Regions from separate parts of the Undibacterium sp. YM2 genome, predicted to be linked through region 1. Evidence: riboswitches for the same ligand, from Rfam matches in the RefSeq annotation. Region 1 holds a riboswitch; the other holds the start of a gene.
The links. Region 1 has a riboswitch for cyclic di-GMP ahead of UNDYM_RS26890 (response regulator). Riboswitches for the same ligand answer to the same signal wherever they lie in the genome.
Positions count from the first base shown of each region.

Region 2: linked by a shared signal. The riboswitch ahead of UNDYM_RS17465 (S53 family peptidase) and the one ahead of UNDYM_RS26890 (response regulator) in region 1 are both predicted to bind cyclic di-GMP.

Region 1 is NZ_AP018441.1:5,844,309-5,852,341, reverse strand. It holds gene bioF (8-amino-7-oxononanoate synthase) at 1-177, shown strand, start outside; gene bioD (dethiobiotin synthase) at 177-872, shown strand; gene bioB (biotin synthase BioB) at 885-1,913, shown strand; gene UNDYM_RS26900 (acetyl/propionyl/methylcrotonyl-CoA carboxylase subunit alpha) at 2,054-4,057, shown strand; gene UNDYM_RS26895 (pyridoxine 5'-phosphate synthase) at 4,259-4,987, shown strand; cyclic di-GMP riboswitch class I at 5,152-5,236, shown strand; gene UNDYM_RS26890 (response regulator) at 5,275-6,183, shown strand; gene UNDYM_RS26885 (PleD family two-component system response regulator) at 6,259-6,624, shown strand; gene UNDYM_RS26880 (chemotaxis protein CheW) at 6,667-7,218, shown strand; gene UNDYM_RS26875 (methyl-accepting chemotaxis protein) at 7,294-8,033, shown strand, end outside.
Region 2 is NZ_AP018441.1:3,871,721-3,879,753, reverse strand. It holds gene UNDYM_RS17470 (multicopper oxidase family protein) at 1-74, shown strand, start outside; gene UNDYM_RS17465 (S53 family peptidase) at 193-2,895, opposite strand; cyclic di-GMP riboswitch class I at 3,143-3,229, opposite strand; gene UNDYM_RS17460 (hypothetical protein) at 3,496-4,164, shown strand; gene UNDYM_RS17455 (hypothetical protein) at 4,353-4,847, shown strand; partial or broken gene gluQRS (tRNA glutamyl-Q(34) synthetase GluQRS) at 4,934-5,820, opposite strand; gene UNDYM_RS17445 (LysR family transcriptional regulator) at 5,845-6,762, opposite strand; gene UNDYM_RS17440 (pirin family protein) at 6,882-7,583, shown strand; gene UNDYM_RS17435 (flavodoxin family protein) at 7,674-8,033, shown strand, end outside.

The DNA of each region.
Region 1 (8,033 bases):
GACCAGGGTTTGTGGGTAGGGGCGATACGCCCACCTACCGTGCCCGTTGGTACCGCACGCCTGCGCGTGACCTTGTCTGCTGCGCACACAGAAATCCAGGTGCTGCAACTGGTGCAGGCGATTAACCGCCTCGACCAGATGAGTTATGTGGCCCAGTGTTTTGCCGAGGTGGCCTGATGCAAAAACTGCAGCATGACTTTTTCGTGACCGGCACTGATACAGAGATAGGCAAGACCCTGGTCAGCGCCGCTCTGCTGCATGCAATGCAGGCACAAGGTTTGCGAAGCGTGGGCATGAAACCGATAGCCGCCGGGGCAGAAATGCGTGATGGCGTCTTGCATAATGATGATGTCGATATGCTGGTCGCCGCTGCCAGTATCAAGGCAGAGCTGGCCCTGGTTTGCCCTTATCTGATGCAGACACCGGCAGCACCGCATATCGTGGCAAAGCTGGAAAATGTGACTATAGAACTGCCGCATATCGTCAACAGCTATCAGCAGTTGCGTGCACAGGCTGATGCCGTGGTAGTGGAAGGCGTAGGCGGTTTTTGCGTACCGCTGAATCCGCAAGTGACAACGGCAGACATGGCACAAGCCCTGGATTTGCCCGTGATACTGGTGGTTGGCATGCGCCTGGGTTGCATCAACCATGCATTGCTCACTGTTGAAGCCATCGCCGCCCGCGGCCTGAGACTGGCAGGCTGGGTTGCCAATACCGTTGATGCCAACATGCTGTACCCGCAAGAAAATATTGCCGCCCTGCGTGAGCGCATAGCAGCACCCATGCTGGGGCATATTCCCCGTTTGAATGTTCCTGATCACGAGAAGGCAAAAACTGCTGCCTCGTATCTGGATTTGAGTCAATTGAAGTAAAAGGAAACAAAGATGCAAGCTACTGATACGACTTTGCAAGCCATGCAATTCCAGCCACCGGTCAAGAAGATAGAAGCCGAGACCTGGCCCGTGGATGAAGTACTGGCCCTGTTTGATTTGCCCTTCAATGACTTGATGTTCAAGGCGCAAACTGCACACCGCGCCAACTTCCCCGATGGTGATGTGGAACTGGCGACACTCTTGTCCATCAAGACCGGTGGCTGCGAAGAAGATTGTGGCTATTGCCCGCAAGCGGCACGCTATGACACTGGCGTAGAAGCCAAAAAATTGCTGGATGTGCGCGAAGTGCTGGATGCCGCCAAAGCTGCCCGCGAAAACGGCGCAACCCGTTTTTGCATGGGCGCAGCCTGGCGTTCACCTAAAGACCGCGACATGGAAAAAGTAGAAACCATGGTGCGCGAAGTCAAGGCCATGGGTCTGGAAACCTGCGCTACTCTGGGCATGCTCAAGGAAGAACAGGCGCAGCGCTTGAAAGATGCGGGTCTTGATTATTACAATCACAATCTCGATACCGCACCTGAGTTTTACAGCAATGTGATTTCCACTCGCGATTACCAGGACAGGCTCGATACTCTTGGTCATGTACGCAGCGCTGGTCTCAAAGTCTGTTGCGGCGGCATCGTCGGCATGGGTGAGTCCCGCCGCCAGCGCGCGGGCCTGATCGCTCAACTGGCGAACCTGAATCCCTATCCAGAATCCGTACCTGTCAATCATCTGGTGCAAGTAGAAGGCACGCCTTTGCATGGTCTGGATCCGCTTGATCCGCTGGAATTTGTACGCACGATAGCCGTTGCCCGTATCACCATGCCCAAGGCGCGTGTGCGTCTTTCTGCTGGCCGTCGCCAGATGGGTGAAGCGGTGCAAGCCATGTGCTTTTTGGCTGGTGCGAATTCGATTTTCTACGGCGACAAATTGCTGACTACAGCTAATCCTGAAGCGCAGGATGATCGTGTACTGCTCGACAAACTGGGCTTGAAGACGCGTGGCAAGGTTGAGGCTAAAGCGGGTAGTTGCTCCTGATTTAAACCGCAAACCTTCAGCACAGAGTGCACAGAGGAAAATGGAGACACAGAGAAGTGCATTTTTTACTTGGCATTTCTCTGATGATTGAATAAAGAAAAATTATCGCAACTGATACATCCACCCAAAAGGTTAGAGACATGTTTACCAAAATCCTTATCGCCAACCGTGGCGAAATTGCTTGCCGTGTTGCTGCTACCGCACGCCGCATGGGCATCAAGACTGTCGCTGTGTATTCCGAAGCCGATGCCAATGCCAAGCATGTCGCGGTTTGTGATGAGGCAGTCTTGATAGGCCCGGCCGCCGCCAAAGAGAGTTATCTGCGTGCCGACAAGATCATAGAAGTCGCATTGGCAACTGGCGCGCAGGCGATACATCCTGGCTATGGCTTCCTGTCAGAAAACAGTGAATTTGCTGAAGCCTGTGCCAAGAATGGCATTGCCTTCATAGGCCCGCCAGCCTCGGCGATAGAAGCCATGGGCAGCAAGTCTGCGGCAAAATCCCTGATGGAAAAAGCCAATGTGCCGCTGGTACCTGGCTACCATGGTGATAACCAGGATGCTGATTTTTTGCATACCGAGGCTGACCGCATCGGTTACCCGGTTTTGCTGAAAGCCAGTGCAGGTGGTGGTGGCAAGGGCATGCGTGTTATCGAAAAATCGGCAGACTTCAAGGATGCACTGGCATCCTGCAAGCGCGAAGCCATCAACTCTTTTGGCGATGACAAAGTGCTGGCAGAAAAATACCTGCAAAGACCACGTCATATAGAAATACAGGTGTTTGCTGATACCCACGGCAATTGCGTCTACCTGTTTGAACGCGATTGCTCGGTACAGCGCCGCCATCAAAAAGTTTTGGAAGAAGCACCGGCGCCCGGCATGACCGCAGAACGCCGCGCCGCCATGGGCGATGCTGCCGTGGCTGCGGCAAAAGCAGTTGGCTATGTTGGTGCCGGCACGGTGGAATTCATCGCCAACCAGGATGGTTCTTTCTATTTCATGGAAATGAATACCCGTCTGCAGGTTGAACATCCGGTGACAGAAATGATCACCGGTACTGATCTGGTGGAATGGCAATTGCGTGTTGCTGCCGGTGAAAAACTGCCGCTGCAACAGAGTGAATTACAGATCCATGGTCATGCGATTGAAGCACGCGTGTATGCAGAAAATCCTGAAAAAGGTTTCCTGCCATCGATAGGTACTTTGCGTCATGCACGCACCCCTGTTGCTGTGAATTTCGAACTCGGTGGCGCGGCTGATCCGGCAGCTTTCCGTATCGATAGTGGTGTGCGTGAAGGCGATACGATTTCACCTTTCTATGACCCCATGATCGCCAAGATGATAGTCTGGGGCAAGGACAGGAAAGAAGCGCTGGCCCGCATGGCGCAGGCGCTGACGCAATACCAGATCGTCGGCCTGAGCAGCAATATCGCTTTCCTGTCACGCCTGGTCACCAGTACGGCTTTTTCTGGTCCTGATCTGGATACTGGCCTGATAGAACGTAATCAGGCAGAGCTGTTCCCTGCACCGGTAGCCGCCAACCTGACGATGCTGGCGCTGGCGGTTGTGTCACTGCTGAATTCAGAAAAATCTACAAAGGGTAGTAACAGCGACCCATGGCAATCCAGCCACGGCTGGCGCATGAATAGCCTCATGCAACGAAGCCTGCAATTCACGGAAGAAGAGCAGACGCATGATGTGCAGGTGACTTATCTGGCTGATGGCTGGCAAGTGCAGGCCGGTGCGGCAACAGCACAAGTCAGGCTGGCACTCGCGCATGAAAATGATATCGTCATCAAAATTGCAGACCAGACCGTGGCTGCCACCGTGGTGCGCGATGGTGAGCATTTCCATGTCTTCAGCCAGGGTAAGCACACTGACCTGCATTACATAGATGCGCTGGCGCATGCCGGTGAAGCCGAGGCTGAAGCTGGCCGCCTGACAGCGCCCATGCCAGGCAAGATCGTTGCCGTGCTCGTCAACAAGGCACAGGAAGTGAAGAAGGGCGATGCCCTGCTGATCATGGAAGCGATGAAGATGGAGCACACGATCTCTGCACCGCATGATGGTGTCATTGATGAAGTCTTGTATGCGATTGGTGATCAGGTGACTGAAGGGGCGCAGTTGCTGGCTTTCCAGCAGTGATCACTCACAACTGCTAAGTTTTAGACTGTAAAGCCAGCACCGATGTGCTGGCTTTTTTATAGATTAGCAAAAAAACAGATGCACCAGTAAATCACCCTGCTGTGTTACTTGTACAAACACGCAAGCAAGTCCATGATGAATACCTGAACAGAAAATTGTTCCAGCATTTTTTCATTACCTTGCCCAGACTTTGGAATCACCATGACCGCACTCTCCATCAACATCAACAAAATCGCCTTGCTGCGTAATTCACGTGGCCGTAATTATCCTGATGTGCAAGCCTTTGCTGCGCGCTGCCTGGACCTCGGTGCACATGGCATTACCCTGCATCCGCGTCAGGATCAAAGGCATGCGCGGTATAGCGATGTGGAAACTCTGGGTGTGCTGTGTCAGGCGCGTGGCGTGGAATTGAATGTAGAGGGTTATCCGGCACCAGAATTCCTCGACGTCGTGAAGCGCAACAAGCCTGCGCAATGCACGCTGGTGCCGGATGCTCCGGATCAGCTGACTTCTGACCATGGCTGGGACTTGCGCAAGGATGCTGAATTCTTGCGCCCCGTGCTGGCTGAACTCAGGGCGCTGGGCATACGCAGCAGCCTGTTTATTGATTACGACAACCAAGACATGCATCTGGCCAAAGAACTCGGTGCCGACCGTGTCGAGTTATATACAGAGCCCTATGCAGAGCACTTTGGCACAGCAAAAGGTGAACAGATATTGCAAGGCTTTGCCGCTGCCGCCAAACGTGCCCAGGATGCAGGTCTGGGCGTCAATGCCGGGCATGATCTGAACCTGGACAACCTGGCCAGGTTCCTGACCATACCCGGCATACTCGAAGTATCCATAGGCCATGCAGTCATCGTCGAATGCCTGGAGCAGGGCATGGTTGAGGTGCTGACAAAGTATGCAAAAATTTGCCAGCGCGGCTGAAATTTGTACCTTTTGCAAGAAAAAAGAAAAGCAAAAAAATGTTAACTTTTTCCTTGAAGCCTGCAAATTCTTGAACTACATTGGGGTAACGGTGCTTCACACGAAGCACTGTGGCTGATGTTCTTCACTATGTACAAGAGATAATCCATAGTGAGAATGTGAGCGTTGTTTAAAGGCAAACCACCCGAAAGCGTGGGACGCAAAACTACAGGGCCCTCGCTAAACACGGCAGGGCAGCCAGGTACCGTATTCCGCATTGGCGGTTTTTCGTTAAGAGGCATGTGCTCATGAACAGCATCTCTACGGCGCTCCCCTGCGCTTCTAAAAAAATTCTGATTAGTGTATTCGGTTTGTCTGAGTATGAATTGCGTTTGGTGCGCAGCGTGCTTAGCCTGACCATGGCGAGCGGACGCAGGCATTCCTATGCCTTGTTCGATGCCAGCCAGGCTGGTGACCCGGATATTGTCATACTCGATCCGGATAATAGCCAGGCCAGGGCAGCTTTACAGGAGCTTATAGAAACACGCAGTATCCCCGAACCTGCAACGGTATTCATTTCCAATGCAGGCAAGGCACAGCCTGGCAAATATCATTTATTGCATCCTCTGGTTCCTACCAAGATGTTGGCCTTGCTGGACCAGGTAGCAGATGAACTGGAAAAGGTGTTGCCTGCAACATCTCCTGTCAGTGCAGCAGTTGCCCAGAAAGCAGAAATGGACAAAGCAGCTAATGTGCAGCCCCTGCTGCAAAAAAGCCCCTCAGCCTCGGTCTTGCAGGGTGGTCACCGTGCCCTGATCGTGGATGACAGCCCCACTGCCAGAATCAAGATAGACCTTGAATTGCGCTCCATGAAAATCGCCTCTGACTGCGCTGAGACAGGCGAGCAAGCCCTGCAGATGCTGGAAAAGAAAAACTACGACATCATCTTCCTCGACATTGTCATGCCCGGTGCGGATGGCTATGAAATCTGCAAGATCATACGCCGCCATCCGCAAACCAAGCGTACACCTGTGGTCATGCTGACCAGCAAGTCCTCCCCCTTTGACCGTATACGTGGCTCCATCTCGGGTTGCAATAGTTATCTGACCAAGCCGGTTGAGCATCTGAAATTTCGTGCAGTTGTAGAAAAGACCCTGAGCACTGTGGATGAGAGCACAGGTCTGGACAAGAGCCACGGACTGGCCATGGGAACCTGAAGCCAGTCTGCATCAGCATCCTTACCTATGCCCTGGGGAGCAGGGCGCTTGATTGATCTATACATGGAGTACATCATGAGCATGAAAAAAGCCCTCGTTGTTGACGATTCCGCTACTGAACTGGCCAATATCAAAGCCATCCTGACGGATGCTGGCTATATGGTGGTCACGGCTTCCAGTGGCAAGGATTCCCTGGAAAAAGCCAAGGCAGAAAAACCATCCATCATTTTCCTCGACATCGTCATGCCTGAGATGGATGGTTATGAAGCCTGTCGCAGCCTGACCCAGGACCCTGCCACCAAGGGCATACCCATCGTCTTTGTCAGCAGCAAATCGCAAAAGGCCGACAAGATCTGGGGTCAGTTGCAAGGTGCCAAAGGCTATGTCGCCAAGCCTTATACCGCTGATCAGATCATAGAGCAGCTCAAGATCGCTGCCTGACACCTGATTTCCGATCGCTGCCAACTCACGCAGGGAGCTGCCATGAGTCTGATTACATCCGGCAATACAGCGCAATCCAAAGAATGGCTGCCGCCCAGCGTTGCGCTGGAACGCTTTACTCCTCCGGGTGATTTGCTGTGGAGCGATGTAGCACCGCTCATGGAAAGAAAGCGCTATGGTTATCGTGTTGCTTCGCTGAACCTGCTGATCAGGGCCGAAACAGGCAGTGAAGTCATACGACCCCAGGCAGTCGCTCCCCTGCCTGGGGCCCCGGCATTCCTGCTGGGGCTGATCAACCTGCGCGGCAATCTGGTACCCATTTTTGATCTGGGACTGGTACTCAGTGGCCGCAGGTCAGAAGTCACGCCGACAAAATTGTTCCTGATACTGGACAAGGCAGAAAACGCCGTTGGCATGCTGATAGACAGTTATCCGCAACCGCTGACCGAATTGCGCACCATTACCCAGATGCCGCAATTGCCAGCCACGCTGGAGGCTTATGTGCCAGCCGCTTTCGTCAAGGATGACAAGGTCTGGCTGGACTTCAATCATGAAAGTTTTTTCGAAAAACTCAGCCGTAGTACGGATACCTGACGCAATACCTGGCTGATTCCCTTCTGTTGATCTGACAAAGCAGTCTTTGTTGATGTTTTTCTTGTGGAGAGCAAAATGAAATTACGTACTCCGAATATTGGTATCCGGCTCAGTCTGGGATTTACAGCGGTGCTCTTGCTGCTGGCGGTAACGGCCTGGCTGGCCCTGTCCAACCTGAAGAGCATCAATGATGGTACCCACCGCATTGTGGATGGTAGCTATCCTAAAGTTGTGCTGGCCTACAAGATGCTTGGTAACGTTAATGCCAATGCGCGTTCCATGCGTAATATGCTGCTCCTGAACGATCAATCGGCAGTGGAAAAAGAACAGCAACTGATTTTGTCACGCAGACAGAACCAGGAAGAAAACATCGCCGGTTTTGAAAAATTGATTGCCAGCGATGAAGAAAAAGGCATCTTCCAGACAGCGACTGAAGCACGTACTAAATATGGTACTTCGCAAAGGGAATTCATGCGCCTGGCGACTGAAGGTAAAAAGACTGAAGCCACAGCCTGGCTGCTTGGCAACCTGCAAGCCGATCAGGAGAAATGGTTTTCTTCCATGGATGCCTTGATCGACTACCAAACAAAATTGGTGAACAAGGATGGTGCCGCAGCCGACAGCACTTACCTGAGTGCGAAAAACATTCTGGCCCTGGTGGCAGCTTTTTCCATCTTGCTGGCAGCGGGTGTTGCTTACTGGATGACGCGCAGTATCACCAAACCGGTATCGCATCTGATCGGCGTTATGCAGAAACTGACACAGGGCGATGCCAGCGTCAGGGCACGCAGCACGCAACCGGACGAAATCGGCAA
Region 2 (8,033 bases), 2.0 Mb from region 1:
TGAAGCATGGCTCACGTGTCATGCCGGAGCTTGAAGTGCAGGTTCGCAAGCCGCAAGGTCATAGCGGGCATTAAGAAAGAAAATGGCTGCGGGTAATAGAAAGGTCCAAAGCCAGAGTGCAAAAGGCGGAGCACAATGCTCCGCCTTTTGTATTTGCTTGATCGTCTTAGGCGATTATCTCAACTGATCGTCTCAGTTGATTGTGATAGGTACGCTGGCAGTCGCCTTTCTTCCAAGATTGTCAGTCACAGTAATAAGCATGGTGTAGCTACCTTTTACAGGGCTTGCCCAGCTGGTTGCAATGCTTAGTCCACTCATGGAAAATCCTAGGCCCAGAGGAGCGCCCGTGATCGAGATGGAAATCGAGGTCGCGCCGGGTGCATTGATCGTGATGCTACCCGTTAGCGCCTTGCCTGCAGTGCCTGTCATTGCCGGTGCGCTGATACTCAAGCCAGATGCCACAACGCTGATGCTGATGACCGCCTGACCGCTCAAGCCAGTCTTGCTGTCTTTCGCAAGCACTGTGACAGCATAATTTCCTGCAACAGGACTAGCCCAGTTGATAATGCCAGCACTGCTGATAGTCAGTCCGGCAGGTGCGCCAGTCAGTGTATAGGTGACTGGATTCGAGGCTTTGACTGCTACGGTGTAGGATAGTGCAGTACCAACGGTTCCATTGACCGTCGCCGCAGTTACTGCAGGCGCAGGTTGCTGAGCAATCACGACGGTATACACAGCTTTGCCTGTCAAGCCTGTCTTGCTGTCCGTTGCATTGATGGTGACTGAATACGTGCCAAGAACAGGAGAAGCCCAGCTTACAGTTCCTGTTGACCCCATAGTCATTCCAGCAGGTGCACCAGTCAGGCTAAAAGTCATTGCGTTGCCAGACGTTGCGGTTACATTAAAAGTCAGTGCGGTTGCTGCTACTCCATTGATCGTTGCTGCAGTGACGACTGGAGGTGTTGCAGCAGCAATCACAACGGTATAGACAGCCTTGCTGCTCAATCCGGTCTTTGCATCGAGTGCAGTTGCCGTCACTGAATAGGTTCCTGCAACTGGCGTTGGCCAGGTCGCAGCGCCCGCAGAAGTAGCAGTCATACCGCTTGGTGCACCAGTGATGCTATAGGTCAGCGGATTGGTAGACGTTGCCGTTATATTGAAGGAAAGCGCCGTGCCTGCTTTTCCATTGATGGTGGTGGCAGAAATAGCTGGTGGCACAGGGGCAGAAATAACGATTGTATAAGTGCCTTTACCGCTCAGCCCCGTTTTTGCATCCAGCGCAGTAACGACCACCGTGTATGTACCTGCTACAGGCGTGGCCCAGCTAACAATGCCGCTGCTGCTGATGCTCAAGCCTGCCGGGTTGCCGCTCAAGGTATAGGTGAGGGGATTAGCTGCTGTTGCAGATACGGTAAAACTCAATGCCGTGCCAACTTGCCCGCTGATGCTTGCCGAAGTTACGGTTGGCGGTGTTGCAATGACTGTGCCGCCGAGTGTACTTAACAAGCTGGTGACATTGGGCGTGCCAAGGCCGGTCAGTTGGTCATGCCCGGTTTTGGCAACGCAACTTGCGCAAGTGCCATTGCTGCCTTTCGCAACATCGGCAAAACTGCTGGCATAGCTGCCAGGAGTTGTCGCAATTTTGTTATACAGGACAGCATGCGGTGCACCCAGAACTGGTTTGCCAGCCTGCGCCAAAGTCGCGTTGGCGATCGCAATCACCCCGGCCCATTGGGGCGTGGACAGGCTGGTGCCGCCTGCACTGACCCAGTTTACAACACTGCTTCCTGGTGTCATGACGGCGACGTACTGGCCAGTGTTCGGGTCAGCGTTCATGGAGACGTCAGCGACCGTCCTGCGGGCAGGTGTACCCACACCCGGCACTGTATTGTTCTGATAGCTTGGTGTCGCCGTGTATGCACTTACTCCACCTCCAGTATTGGACCAGGCCACCTCCGTGCGTGTTGTACCTGAGTAGGTGAGACTGGTGCCACCAACGGCAACAACATTGGGAGAAACTGCAGGCCATTCAACGGCTGGCCCGTTATCGCCGGTTGCAGCCAGATAGGTCATTTTGGCGGTAGTGAATGTACTTTCCACCCCAGCTGTCCAGCTTCCTTCATTTGCACCGAAGCTCATGGATACTATGCCTGGCCCCATGGCGTTGGCCAGCTTGATTCCACCTATCATGTTGCTCATAGAAGAATCAGCAGCTTCAATCAGAATGATACGGGCCAATGGCGCTGTGGCATGTGCCCATTGCACGTCTAGCGCAATTTCCGTCGCCCAGCCAGAGTTGAATGCTGGTGTGGTGCTGGTCATTCCACCAGCACTGGTGCTGTACACGACAGAAAATTCACAAACATTGCTTGACGCTGCAGGCAATGGCAAAGCTGTACCTGCAGGAATGCTTTTTACTGTGCATGCGGGAAGACCAAACTTTTGATTAAAGGCGTTCAGTTCTGCAACGATATTGGGATCGTGATTTGCGTTCACAATATAAATCGTCTGACCTGCACCAAGCTGTGCAGCCTGGCTTGCAGTCAACCCACTGGTACTGGCAGGGAGCGCAGGGAGACTATACGCAGCGCGGATTTGCGCAGGCGTATAGGTAGAAACGACAGAGGTGCCTGCCATAGGCTGTGCGTTTTCACCTGCAGGTGGCGGCGCCAACTGTGGTCGTGGCAAGGAACGAATTGCACCGACAGTCAAACCGCGCCCACGCACTGCTTGCAGTTCTCGCGGTATGCTCAGAGCCGCTGCTGGAATGTGGGCCGACCTGCTACTGTCAGTCGCATCAATATCCGTCGGTGGATCAAGCAAAACCGGAGCCAGATGAAAGGTCGGTTGTGTCGCCTGTGCAGCCACATCAGGCGGCAACACAGGGACAGTCATATCCAGTGTTGTCGTTCCTGTTGCGACTTCTTGAGGAGGTAACGCAATGTTGGATTGGCTGATTTGCTGACTGTCTCCACCGCAAGCGCTGAGGAGACTTGCACTGATCAGCAAGCTAGACAAGCCAAGCAGCCTGGGTATGTTGAAGAGCAATTTTTTTTCGATGATCACAAATGCACTCCGATATAAGCAGAGGGCGGTGATTCGACGAATAATAGTATCGTGCCAAAAATAAGCAGACACCATCACCGGCAACCCCGCTACCATGGCGCTGATGCGCTTTAGGCCGGTGGCTTTGCGTCCCCATTTTTCAACGGGTTTGCCCTCAAGTTTTAGAAATTGAAATTACAGATTCAGGGTATAAATATTTCGAATTAAATGGAAGAAAAAAAATGTCAAGGATTGTTGAAATCATGTAGCGAAAACAAGCTTGGCTTTCACTTTGATAACAGAAACTGCAAATAGTTGTTTTGCTGGTTTTTGAATAAAACAAAAGTGTTAAATTGTAAAACCATTTCCACTATTCATCTCATCATGGCAGCATCGCTGGCCTGGATTCGTATCCGTTTTTTTATCTGAATTGAACATAACAAATTACACATGAAACTTTCTTCAACAATTTCCCGCACTGGTTTTCTGCTCGGTCTGGCACTCACTTGCGCAAGTTCGCAGGCTGCAAAAATCAGCCTGGACGATTGCGACTTGATTACCGCAAAACCCTTGCGCGCCGATTTCAAGGACTGGCTGGTAAAGAACCGCAAACTCGCTGCTGAGGGCAATGTGGAGGCACAAACCTATGTCGCCGCTGAAGCAAATAACCGCCTGGCCTGCCTGGAAGAGAAAATCACTGAAAAGTCGGGCTGGTCAGTGACCATGAGCGGTGGTGATGGCGCAAGTGAAACGACATCCAATCCCGGTATCCCGAACATCAAAAAAAATGCTGATGCCTACGCCGCATTGAAAGATGCTGTCAAATACACTCATCAGGCCGGAGCGAATGATCCTGCTTATCGCAGCATGTCGGCTCAACTGGTACTGCGCTATCAAACGGTATTGCCTGAAGCGCTGGAAACTGCCTACGAAGATGTGGCTGGTGCCCATCAACTGGAATGTGTGCTCAAGCGTCAATTCGGCAAGCGTGATGCGCAATATGCCTGTATGTCAAACAGATCCACCTTGGCGCAATTGACAACAAAAGTTCCAGCCGAACGCCGCGCTGTTCTTGATCAAAAAGCACAACAATGGGCTGCAGAATTTCCTGTCAAGTAAGTTGCAAATAGATATTTTTGATGCGTTTTTATTTGCTATTCCATGAGGGAATGTTGGTTAGCGTACAGAAGCTTTGCAAGCGCTCAGCCAGAATATTTACGACAGAAGTCAACAGATGTGCCGCTCAAGCGTTATAGGTGTAAGCACAGGATATGCTCCTGTGAGCAGTATCAAATAAGGAGTTAGAAATGAAAACCATGACATGCAGAAAGATAATGCTCGCAGGCGCAGCCTGTGCCGCACTATTCATGACAGGTCAGAGTCAGGCGCAGGATGTGGGTGTGTCTATGCAATTCGGGCAACCAGGTTTCTATGGTCGGGTAGATATTGGTAATTTCCCTCAGCCACAGGTCATTTATACTGAGCCACGCATAGTGCAGAGGGTGAATGTGGTCCAGCAACCGATGTATCTGGTGGTGCCACCAGGCCATAGAAATAAATGGGAAAAACATTGCTATCGCTACAATGCCTGCAATCGCCCCGTGTATTTTGTACAGGAAAACTGGTACAACACCCAGGTAGTGCCTCGTTACCGCGATGGGTATTATCGTGACCATGATTACAGACATGATGCATACAGGCGCGACGATTACAGGCGTGACGACTATCGTAAGGATGACAGACGCTATGATGAGCATGAACGCCATGGTCATGGCCGCGGCAGGGAACATCCAGAGCATTAATTGCGTATTAATTGCTTATTAGTTGTTTGCCAGCTACTCGTCAATGATCGGCAGTATCAACAAGGGCTGCATTGCAGCCCTTGTGTCTATCTTCTATCCATACAGACCAATTTTTCTTTCCACGCATGAATTGCCATTGACCAGAAAGTGGGAATATCTGTGACTGGTAAAGGCAAGCTCAGTCCAAGAAATTGGGCTGCCGGTATCAGCGCTTCATGCAGCACATCATTGTCACCACGGTCAAAAGCCAGTGCCCCGGTTTGCTTGGATAATTTCTCGCCATCAGCATTGGTCACTACTGGCACATGCAGGTAATGCGGCGTGGGCAAGCCCAGCAATTCTTGCAGATAGATTTGCCTTGCAGTGGAATCTATCAGATCAGCACCACGCACCACATGCGTGATGCCTTGAGCGGCATCATCAACCACCACCGCCAACTGGTAGGCCCAGAAGCCGTCAGCGCGCTTCAACACAAAGTCCCCACCTCGGTCGCCAGGTTTTGCTGCTGCATGCCAGCCATGCGGTCTTCAAAGCGATAGAGTTGATCTGGCACGCGCAAGCGCCAGGCACGTGCTGTCTTGCCTGCTGCCAGACCGTGACGGCAGGTGCCCGGGTAAATCTGGCTGGCCGTATCACCCAGACGCAGGCGCGAATCAGCGATTTCCTTGCGTGAGCAGGCGCAGGGGTAGAGCTTGTCCCCCAGTTTTTGCAAGGCAGCTTCATACAGATGCTGGCGCTGGCTTTGCCAGGTGATGGCGCCATCCCAGAGCATGCCGCAGCGTTGCAGTGAATTGATAATATACTGGTCTGCGCCTTTGACATTGCGGTCAAAGTCCAGGTCTTCCATGCGCAGCAGCCATAGCCCTTCATGGGCTTTTGCATCCAGATAGCTGGCCATGGCCGCCACCAGCGAACCCATATGCAATGGGCCGGTTGGCGAAGGGGCGAAACGTCCTATGTATTTTTGCGTCATCTGTTTTGTTGGCATGGATGTTCTTCAATTACCTATCAACATGCGTTGCACGACAGGGTCTTGCAACTTCTGTAAAAACCACAGCAAAGCCTTGCCCTTGTTGGCATTGCGCCAGACCAGACGGTTATCTTCGGGCGGGCGGTAGGCGCTGGTCTTCTTTTCTATCAAAGCGCCGCTGCGCAAATGGGGCAATGCCAGGCGGCGCGGCAAATGCCCGCAACCCAGGCCAGCCAGTTGCGCTGCCAGCTTGGCATGCATGGTGGGCACAGTCATGGTGTCCTGGCCGCTCAGCAAGCCTGCTGTCATTGATGGCAGGGTCAGGCCGGTATCACCGATGGCTATTGCCCGGTGAGCCTGCAAAATCGCCGGTGTCAGCGGTTCTGCAGCCTGTGCCAGCGGGTGCTGTGGTGCCACGGCAAACACCCATTCCACACTGCCCAGCAAGCGGGTCTGGAATTCTCCCTGCATGCGTATCGCATCGGGCCCATAATAGGCCGCACCTATGGCCAGGTCGGCACGCCCAGATACCATAGTTTCCCAGACACCGGACAAAATCTCCTGGCTGATACGGATGCGTGTGCCGCAGCCCTGTTGTTCAAATTCCTTGATCAAGGGGATCATGTCGTCGAATTGTATGATGCCATCAATGACGATGCGCAGCTCCGCCTCCCAGCCGCTGGCGGCACGTTTGACGCGGTTTTCCAGCTCCTGAGCGGCATTCAGCAAATGCCTGCCTTGCAGCAATAATTCCTCTCCCGCGATGGTCAGTTTGGCCCTGTGGCCACGCCTGTCATAGAGCAGAACATCCAGGTCTTCTTCCAGCTTGCGTATGCTGTAGGTAATGGCGGAGGGCACTTTATCCAGGGCCGCTGCAGCCGCCGCAAAGCTGCCTTTACGGTCTATGGCGTCAAGGATTTGCAGGGCTTCAAGGGTCAGGTTCATGCTTGTTCAAATAATTTGAATGAGTTATATGAAATTCTACCCTTATGTCAAAGAATTTGCATGTATATAGTGTGTACATCGCCTGGACACATTCTTCAGGAAATTTGAAAGGGACTTATATGATTACGCTCAGACCATCACAAGATCGCGGCCACGCCGAGCACGGCTGGCTGAAATCACATCACAGTTTTTCTTTTGCAGAATATTATGATCCACAGCACATGGGTTTTGGCCCACTGCGCGTGATTAATGACGACTGGATCGCTCCCGCCATGGGTTTTGGTACGCATCCTCACCAGAACATGGAAATTATTACTTATGTGCTCGAAGGTGCGATTGCGCACAAAGACAGCATGGGCAATGGCAGTACGATACGTCCAGGCAATGTGCAGTATATGAGTGCAGGTACTGGTGTGCGCCATTCGGAATTCAACCCGGCCAATAACGAGCACACACGTTTGCTGCAAATCTGGATACAGCCAGACCGGCTGGGTGGCGAACCTCTTTACGGCGAAAAAGAATTCAGCCGCGAAGAAAAACAGGGTCGTTTGCGTCTGGTCGTTTCTGGTGATGGCGCCGATGGTTCCATCAAAATCCGCCAGAACGCACGTCTGCAAATTGGCTTGTTCGATGCAGAACAAAAGCAGGAAGTAGCACTGGCAAAGGATCGCCTGACCTATGTCCACGTAGCACGTGGTGAATTGCAGGTAAATGGCATGTCCTTGAAAGAGGGCGATGCCGTGATGATGTCAGCCGAAGAAAAACTCGTTCTGGAGCAGGGCAAACAGGCAGAAGTACTGGTATTTGATCTGCCGCATTAAGTAGTAAATACTGACAAATCACTGACAAAAAAAATACGTCAGTGATTTGTCTTTTTGCGTAAAAACTCAATATCCACACTGGAGTAAAACATGTCTAAAGTCGCGATTATTTATCATTCAGGTTATGGTCACACCACCAAGGCCGCAGAAGCAGTACACGCAGGTGCTGCCGCTGGCGGTGCTGATGCCGAACTCATCAAGATTGATGCCGAAGGCAATATCACCGACGCCCAATGGGAAACCCTGGCTGCTGCTGATGCCATCGTCTTTGGTTCCCCAACTTATATGGGATCAGTGTCCTGGCAATTCAAAAAATTCGCCGATGCTTCTTCCAAACCATGGTATAGCCAGGTATGGAAAGACAAGATCGCAGCAGGCTTCACCAATTCTGCCTCCATGAATGGCGACAAATTATCGACGCTGCATTACCTGTTCACCCTGTCCCAGCAG